One region of the Allobosea sp. 2KB_26 genome, then DNA from elsewhere that is predicted to be linked to it. Evidence: predicted binding sites of a transcription regulator. Region 1 holds the regulator's gene; the other holds the start of a gene.
The links. The regulator LexA, encoded in region 1, represses DNA repair genes until DNA is damaged. The targets are predictions, from matches to a motif close to TGTTCNNNNTGTGTTCNG.
Positions count from the first base shown of each region.

Region 2: a site for LexA is predicted at 2,253-2,270, ahead of AB4099_RS11175 (helicase-related protein). Genes of this name have one in related genera too.

Region 1 covers NZ_JBFRHE010000012.1:84,216-88,797, reverse strand. Annotated here, with positions in the region: gene AB4099_RS25915 (ComEC/Rec2 family competence protein) at 1-1,399, shown strand, start outside; gene lexA (transcriptional repressor LexA) at 1,393-2,097, opposite strand; gene AB4099_RS25905 (molybdopterin molybdotransferase MoeA) at 2,179-3,390, opposite strand; gene moaC (cyclic pyranopterin monophosphate synthase MoaC) at 3,387-3,875, opposite strand; gene trpC (indole-3-glycerol phosphate synthase TrpC) at 3,872-4,582, opposite strand, start outside.
Region 2 covers NZ_JBFRHE010000003.1:70,708-75,289, reverse strand. Annotated here, with positions in the region: gene AB4099_RS11175 (helicase-related protein) at 1-2,199, opposite strand, end outside; gene AB4099_RS11170 (metallophosphoesterase family protein) at 2,894-3,715, shown strand; gene AB4099_RS11165 (ABC transporter ATP-binding protein) at 3,791-4,582, shown strand, end outside.

The DNA of each region.
Region 1 (4,582 bases):
GACCAATATCGATCTGCGCGCGGCCGGTATCTATCACATCATCTCGATCTCCGGCCTTCACATGGTGCTGGCCTCCGCCACGATCTTCGGCCTGGTCCGTGGCCTGCTGGCGCTGTCGGAAACGCTGGCATTGCGCTGGCCGGTGAAGAAACTCGCCGCCCTTGCCGCGATGCTCGGTGCCACCGCCTATTGCATCTTCTCAGGAGCCGAGGTCGCGACGGTCCGCTCGCTGATCATGACGCTGGTCATGTTCGGTGCGATCCTCGTCGATCGCCCGGCGCTCAGCATGCGCAACCTGGCTCTTGCCGCGATGATCGTTCTGCTGCGCGAGCCTGACGCGCTGCTCGGTCCGAGCTTCCAGATGTCCTTTGGTGCTGTTGCGGCTCTGATCGCCTTCGCCGAGCGCTGGGAGGATCGCGGCCACTCCGAGGCCCCAGCGAACCTGCCCTGGCCGCTGCGTCCGATCTGGATCGCGGTCGTCGGGCTTACGGTCACGACCCTGCTGGCGACGGTAGCAACCGCCCCCTTCGGTGCCTATCACTTCCAGACGTTCAACCCCTTCGGCCTGCTCGGCAACGCGCTCGCCTTGCCGTTCGTTTCACTGATCGTCATGCCTGCGGCCGTCTTCGGCGTGCTCGCCTATCCCTTCGGTTTGGATTGGCTGGCCTGGGCGTTAATGGGAGTCGCTTCGGACTATGTGCTGCAATCGGCGCGCTGGGTTGCAGGATTCGACCACTCCGCAGTGGTCATTCCTGCGTTCGGGACCGCGGCGCTCGCATGCTTTGCCGCCGCGCTCCTCTGGATCACGCTCTGGACGACACCGCTGCGCTTTCTGGCCGTCGTTCCCCTGATCGCGGGACTGGTCGTGGCAGCCAAGCCGGAGAGGCCCGATATCCTGATCGAACGTGATGGCTCCGGCATCCTGGTCCGCGGGGGTGATGACCGCATGATCCTGGCCGGTCAACCGAGCCGCTTCGTGCTGCAACAATGGCTGAACGCAGATGGCGATAATCGCCGGCCTGACGACAACAGCCTGCGGGAAGGCGCAGCCTGCGACACTCTGGGTTGTGTCGTCCGCAGCAAGGATGGACGAAGCATTGCCTTTGCTCGGGATCGCCTGGCCATCGTCGAGGACTGCAGGCGCGCTGACCTCGTCATCACGCCGATTCCCTGGACCAGTCCTTGCGCTGCACGGCTGATCGACCGCCTGGCATTGTCGCGCGATGGTGCAACGGCCCTTGTCAGCCACAAGGGCGGCTGGCGCACGCATTTATCCGAGCAGGGTGGCGTTGATCGCCCCTGGAGCCGCAAGCGGGCGCGGTCTGTCACTACGCCGCCGGAATCATCGTCAACGGCCCCGCTGCCCGTGGCCGCTGAAGACCACGATCGGCTTCAGTAGCGCCGCATCAGGTTGACCAGGCGGCCTTGAATTTTGACGCGGTCCGGTCCCAGCACTCTTGTTTCATAAGCGGGATTGGCGGCTTCCAGAGCGATCGAGGAGCCGCGCTTGCGCAGCCGCTTCAGCGTCGCTTCCTCGTCATCGATCAGGGCCACGATGATATCGCCGGTATTGGCCGTGTCCTGCCGTTTGATCACGACCGTATCACCGTCGAGGATGCCGGCTTCCACCATCGAGTCGCCGCGCACCTCGAGAGCAAAATGTTCACCGGGGCCAAGCATATCGGCAGGCAGCGCTACGCTATGGCTGCGGCTCTGGATCGCGGAAATCGGTGTACCGGCGGCAATCCGCCCCATGACCGGAATCGCGACCGTGGAGCGCACGTCCTCTTCCGGGGGCGGTGCGATCGGCCGGACCTTGCCAAGGCCACCCTGGACGACGGAGGGGCTGAACCGTCCGCGCGTCGCCTGAGGGCCGCCAGCCCCTTCAGGCAGCTTTATGATCTCGAGCGCCCGGGCCCGATTGGGCAGGCGGCGAATGAAACCGCGCTCCTCCAGCGCCATGATCAGGCGATGGATACCGGACTTGGAGCGCAGATCGAGCGCGTCCTTCATCTCGTCGAAGGAGGGGGGCACCCCAGTCTCGCGCAGGCGTTCCTGGATGAAACGAAGCAGTTCGAACTGTTTGCGTGTCAGCATGGTCCCCGCCAGCGCTCTTCGTACGGAATCGAAACAAAGCACGAACACCATACAGGTTCGCGTTGTGTTCCGCAAGCACGCTCAGCGTAGGCGGATGATCCGGCAGTTGTCGCCTTTGTTTGCCGGCGCAGCAAATGATTCGCGGATCAGTAGCGCGTCGGCGCGGGCCAGACTGGCCAGCATCGAGGAATCCTGCTTGGTGAAGGGCGTTGCCAGCCATCCCTCCGGGGTGAGAATCAGTTCCGACCTCATGTAGTCCCGCCGCTCATCATTTGCCGGCAAATCTCTTCCGACGATAGCAGGCTCACTCAGATCGCGCTCCGGTTCCGGTACGCCGAGGAGGGCCCTGAGCAGCGGCACGACGAAGAGATGCCCGCAGACGATGGACGAGACGGGGTTTCCGGGCAGGCCGAGCGCGACCATACGGCCGAGGCGACCCATCATCATCGGCTTGCCCGGCCGCATGGCGATTTTCCAGAAACCGAGCGCCATGCCTTGCCCGATCAACGCTGCCTGGACGAGATCGTGCTCACCTACCGAGGCTCCTCCCAGGGTGATCAGCACATCGGCATCGGTCTTCCGTGCCTGACCAATCTTGTCGGCGAGGTCGGCATGATCATCGCGGGCGATCCCGAGATCGAGCGCTGTGCCGCCGGCCTGCTCAACCAGCGCGGCGAGTGCAAAGCTGTTGGACGCGACGATCTGGTCGGGTCCGACCGGCTCGCCCGGCTGGACCAGTTCGTCGCCGGTCGCGAGGATCGCGACCAGTGGCTTGCGACGCACAGCGAGTGTGGGGTGGCCCATGGCTGCCGCGAGGCCGAGGCTCGCACTGTCGAGTCGGCTGCCGGCGAGAAGCAACACCTCGCCCTCGGAGAAGTCCAATCCTGCCTGACGAACGAACTTGCCGCGCTCGGCACTTTCGCGCACGCGGATCGTCGAGCTGCCGACGCCGTCGGCATTCTCCTGAATCAGGATGGTATCGGCGCCCTCAGGCATCGGAGCGCCCGTGAAGATGCGAACAGCCTCATTCGAGCGGACCATCCCTGAGAAGGAGCGACCGGCAGCCGATTCGCCGATGACCCGCAATTCATTTGCCGGCGCAATGTCGTCTGCGCGAACGGCGTATCCGTCCATTGCGGAATGGGCGAAGGGGGGCTGGGTGCGAAGCGCCTGCAGATCGGCGGCGAGCACGCGCCCTACGCAATGTGCGAGCGGCAGCGTTTCTGACGGTGTCGGTGCCGGAACGCTGTCGATCAGCGCCTTCAGGGCGACGGGGACGGGCGTGAGGCTCATCGCGCAGTTTCCGGGAGATCGAAGGTGCCGGATTTTCCACCGGACTTGTGAACGAGCCTGATGCCTTCGATCCGCATCGCCCGGTCGACCGCCTTGACCATGTCGTAAACTGTGAGGCACGCGACGCCGACAGCGGTCAACGCTTCCATCTCGACGCCGGTCTGTCCCTTCATCTTGACCTCAGCGCTCACGCGCACCCCAGGCAATGTCTCGTCCAGGGTGAGGTCGACGCTGATCTTGCTGATCAGCAGCGGGTGACAGAGCGGGATCAGTTCATGCGTGCGCTTGGCGGCCATGATTCCAGCCAGGCGCGCGGTGCCAAGCACGTCGCCCTTCTTGGCGTCGCCATCGCGCACGATGGCCAAGGTCGAGAGCTGCATGACGACATAGCCCTCGGCGACAGCGATGCGCGAGGTCTCCTCCTTGTCGCCGACATCGACCATATGGGCCTGGCCGCTGGCGTCGAGATGGCTGAGCTTGCTCATGCTGCGCTGCGCGCAGAACCGGTCAGAAGATCACGGGTCGCAGCGGCGACATCGTCCTGCCGCATCAGGCTCTCGCCAACGAGGAAGGTGTGGACGCCGGCACGCTGTAACCGTGCGATGTCGACATGGCTGAAGATGCCGCTCTCGCCAACGATGATGCGGTCCGCGGGGACGCGCGGCGCCAGCCTCTCGGTGACGGCGAGATCGACGGCAAAGCTGCGAAGGTCGCGATTGTTGATGCCGAGCAGCGGGCTGTTGAGCTCGAGGGCACGATCGAGCTCGGCTTCGTTATGAACCTCGACCAGAACGTCGATGCCGAGCGACTTTGCCGTCTCGTTCAGCGCGCGGGCCGTCCCGTCATCGACGCCAGCCATAATGATCAGGATACAGTCGGCGCCCCAGGCGCGAGCCTCGAAGACCTGATAGGGGTCGTAGAGGAAATCCTTGCGCAGGGCGGGCAGGCCGCTCGCCGCGCGCGCCTGATGCAGGAATTCCGGCTGTCCCTGGAAAGAGGGCGCATCTGTCAGCACGGACAGGCAGGCCGCGCCGCCTTCGGCATAGGCGCGCGCCAGAGATGGCGGGTCGAAATCGGCGCGGATCAGCCCCTTGGACGGGCTGGCCTTCTTGATCTCGGCGATCAATGCAGGCTTGCCGGCCGCGTGTTTCGCGGTAAGCGCGGCCGTGAAGCCCCGCACGGGACCAGCAGC
Region 2 (4,582 bases), on a different contig from region 1:
GCTCTTCGGCGCGTCGGAGCCGGTGACCATGCCGCAGTGCAGGCCGTGCGACTGCAGAAAGGCCGTCGCCAGGTTGGTGTAGAGGTACTTCGCCGTATCCGCAAAGGCGGTGAAGATGAGAACCTTTCGATTCCCGGGATTGAGCGGGTCGACGACCTTGCGGGTGATAACGTCCTTCAGATGCTGCAGTTTGGCGTCATCATCAGGCCCCACCTTGTCCATTGAGGCGATCAGGTCGCGGATCACAGCGAGATCCGCGGCGAGGTCGTGCTTCCAGGACGGAATGTCCATATCCGACAGGCTGATCTGGATTTTCTTTCCGACCGTGAACTCGTCGAGCCCGTTCAGGTCGTCGTCGTCGGGATCGAAACTGGGATCGCCGAGATGGTCGGTCACGCTAGTGGCGGCACCCGTACGTTCATACGATTCGATCGCCTGGAGCGTCTGCGCGATATTGCTGCTCAGAGCGTGCAAGGTGAGACGAAATGCTTCGACCGAGCTCTCCAACCGTTTGAGCAGGTTGGTGGTCATGAGAGCCTGAAGGCTCCGTTCGCGGTCAGCCTGGCGCAGCTTGCCGCGACCGCCCTCGACCTGGGTGTCGTAGATTTCTTCGTACTTCCGAAGCCGGCTCGGCAGAATGTAGCTGATCGGAGCGTAGACGGCGAGCTTGAGCACCGACAGGCTGCCGAAGATGTCGTTGAGGCCGAGCACGTCCGACCGATGGGTGATCGGGCACTGGTACGAAAGCGGCTTTCGACGCTGCGGGAATTTCCCGATATCCTTGGTGTCGTAGAACGTCTCGATATGCTTGCGCGACCGGGCGATCGTCACCGCATCCAGCATCTCGAAGAAGTCGAAGTCGAGCGCCTTGAGGATCGCAGTGGCGGTTCTCTCGTGGGGCGGAAGATCCGACCAGGCGTTGAACGCCTTCTGGGCACGCCTGAAAATCTCCTCGATCCCGGTGTTGGTTTTCAGTTTGCGGCTGAGGTTTTCGGAATCGCCCTCGTAGGCCAGCGCAAGCTGATTACGCAGGTCGTTGAACCGGTTGTTCACCGGCGTTGCCGAAAGCATCAGAACCTTGGTCTTCACGCCGGCGCGGATGACCTTGTCCATCAGCTTCTGGTAGCGCGTTTCCCGATCTTTGAAGACGTCGTTGTTCCGGAAATTGTGCGACTCATCGATGACGACCAGATCGTAGTTGCCCCAGTTGACTCGATTCAGCGGAATGCCGAACGAGTCTCCCGACGTACGGGAGAGATCCGTATGACTGAGGACGTCGTAGTTGAAGCGGTCCTTCGCAAAGATGTTCGTGGTCAGGTTGGTGTTGTAGTTTCGCCAATTGTCGGCGAGCTTCTTCGGGCAAAGGACCAGGACCGACCGATTGCGCAGCTCATAATATTTGATCACCGCTAGCGCTGTGAACGTTTTGCCGAGTCCGACGCTGTCCGCCAGAATGCAGCCGTTGTGCATTTCTAACTTATTGATGATGCCGGTCGCCGCATCCCGCTGATAGTTGAACAGCTTGTTCCAGACGAGACTGTCCTTGTAGCCCGTCAGATCGTTCGGCAGCGCGTCCTGATCGACCTCTTCGAGGAAATCCTGGAAGAGATTGTAGAGGATATGGAAGTAGATCCGCTCGGGTGAGTTCTCCTGGTAGACGGACTCGATATGGTCGCAAATCGCGGCGGTGACGTCGCTAACCTTTTCTTCGTCGTTCCAGATCTGATTGAACAGCTGAAGATAGACCTGTGTGTGTGCAGCATCGTCGATGCGGGTCACAAGGTTCGAGACTGCGTCACCCTTCTGATAGCCCAGGTCGACGGCGGTGAAGCCGCTGATCGGCATGTAAGCGACGTCGCCAGCTTCCGCTCCTGTATGGATGAACTGTTGCATCGGCGCCCTGGTCGTGTTCGACCGGAAGCGGGCCTTTTTGCGGATCCAGTCGGCGCATTCGCGGGCTACTGCACGCTGCGTTAGCTTGTTGCGGAGCTGAATTTCGAACTCAGTTCCGTACAGGCCTCGCTCGCGCGTTGACTTGGGGATGAAGAATTCCCGCCGCTCCTTACTGAAGCGACCGGTCATCTCCGTGGGTAAGAAGGTTGGAGCAGTAAAAATAAATTGAAGATTTTCGACCTTTGACAGCTCCATCTTGAGCGCCTCGAAGGCGTAGATCGAAAAGCAGGATGCCGCGATCTTCAATCGTGCACCACGCCCCACATTCGCCTTCAGATCGTCGCCGAGAAGCAGCGAGATGTTGTCAATAAGTTTCATCGTTGGCCTGCATCCCGCCCGGCGACTTGCCCCCGACTCACCGATCCTTTTGAGAGCCTCCAGGCTGATAGCGTATCCCCCGCGCCTCCGGTAGCGACTGGCGGCGGGGGAAATGACAAGGCGGTTTGGATCCGAATCCGAGGCGCCCCGAAGCCGAGATCGCGAATGTCGCCTTGGCCGTGTTCAATCGACTCGTCCCGCTGAGGAGTTCGCCTGCTCCGCCATCCGCATCAACTCAATAGGCGCCGCTCCCATCGCCCTCGCAATGGCGATGGGAGCGGGTTGAAGCCAAAGCGGGCGCCCAGTGCGGATGGGCCCGCGTTCTAGAGATACCCGAATTTTGTTCGCGCATGCTGCACCCAAGCGGCCGCCCCGAAGCGGGCGATGCTAACCAAGGACAAGGGCGCGGGCGTGCCGCCTCGTATCCCGTCAGACGGCCGGACTCGAGGCGACCGAGCACCTCCTGCTCCGCGCACAACGCCAGCCCGCCTGCGCCCGTCACTCCGCAAAATACATTTGTGTCATAAAACATTCATTTGTATGATCCACTGCAAATGCACTGCCCCGCATCTGACGGCGGCAGGCCGCTTTCCCTTTCGGGAGCGCCCTAGGGAGGGGACAAATGCAGCTTGTCGTGCAGATTTCCGACACCCATCTCAGCCCGGGCAAGCCGCATTTTGCCTGCAACTGGGAGCCGTTGAGAGCCTGGCTGGCGGGGCAGGGGCCGGATCTCGTCATCCATACCGGGGATGTCACGGTCGATGGCGCCGATGTCGACGAGGACATGCGCCATTGCCGCGAGTTGCTCGACGCGCTCGGCCTGCCGGTGCTGAGCATTCCCGGCAATCATGATGTCGGCGAGGCCTGGCACCCGCATCAGCCGGTCAATGCAGAGCGTCTCGCCCGCTGGCGCAGCCATCTCGGCGCGGATTTCTGGAGCCGCGATATCGAGGGCTTCAGGCTGATCGGCCTGAATTCGATGCTGTTCGGCAGCGACGAGGCGGATGAGGAGCGCCAGCTCGCCTGGCTGGAGCGCGAGATCGCGGAAGCTGAGGGGCGCCGGCTCGGCTGGTTCCTGCACCGGCCGCTCTTCGTCGAGACGCCCGATGAAGGCGACAAGGGCTATTGGAGCGTGCCGCCGAGGCCCCGGGCCCATCTGCTTGATCTCGTCCGCCGTCATGACGTCGCCTTCGTCGCCAGCGGCCATCTGCACCGGGCCCATGATTTTTCGGTCGAGGACACCCGCTACATCTGGGGGCCGTCCTCGGGCTTCGTCGTCGGTCCCGCACTGCAGCCCGGCATGGCCGGCTCAAGCACGCTCGGCGCCGTCGCCTACAGCTTCGACGGTCGGGAGTTCACGGCCGCGATCCATGAGATTCCCGCGCTGACGACGCTCTGGATCGACGATGTGATCCACGAGGTCTACCCGCCGCGCGCCGCCTGACGCCGCCGGCGGCCGCGCCTCGCGGCCGCCTTCGACACCGCTCCACGATCCCTCACAGTTCAAGAGGCGAACGACATGGCCACAGTCGCGCTGTCTTCCATCGCCAAGGCGTTCGGGACCACAAAGGTGCTCGGCGGCGTCGATCTCGACATCGCCGATGGCGAATTCCTGACGCTAGTCGGCCCCTCCGGCTGCGGAAAATCGACCCTGATCCGGATCATCGCCGGGTTGGAACAGCAGGATTCCGGCAGCGTCGCCATTGGCGGAAACGGCGTCGATCACCTGCGCCCGCATGAGCGGCGCGTCGCGATGGTGTTCCAGTCCTATGCGCTCTACCCGCATATGACCGTGCGGGGAAATATCGCGCTGCCGCTGATGATGGCGCGGCTGAAACTCTGGCAGCGCCTGCCGCTGCTCCACCTGCTCTCGGGCCAGCGGCGCAAGGCGATGGCCGGCATCATGACGGATGTCGACGCGGTCGCGGCCCAGCTCCAGCTCGGCCATCTGCTCGATCGCAAGCCGGCGCAGCTCTCGGGCGGCCAGCGCCAGCGCGTCGCGCTCGGGCGCGCCATGGTGCGCAGTCCCGATGTCTTCCTGATGGACGAACCTCTGTCCAATCTCGACGCCAAGCTGCGCGTCCATATGCGCACCGAGCTGGCGGAGCTGCACAAGCGCCTGGGCGCGACCTTCATCTATGTCACACATGACCAGGTCGAGGCGATGACGATGTCGGACCGCGTCGCGATGATGGATTCAGGGGCGATCCTGCAGCTCGGCACGCCCTCGCAGCTCTATGAGAAGCCGGCCTCGCTCAAGGTCGCGCAGTTCATCGGCAGCCCGGCGATCAACCTGCTGCCCGCGACGGTC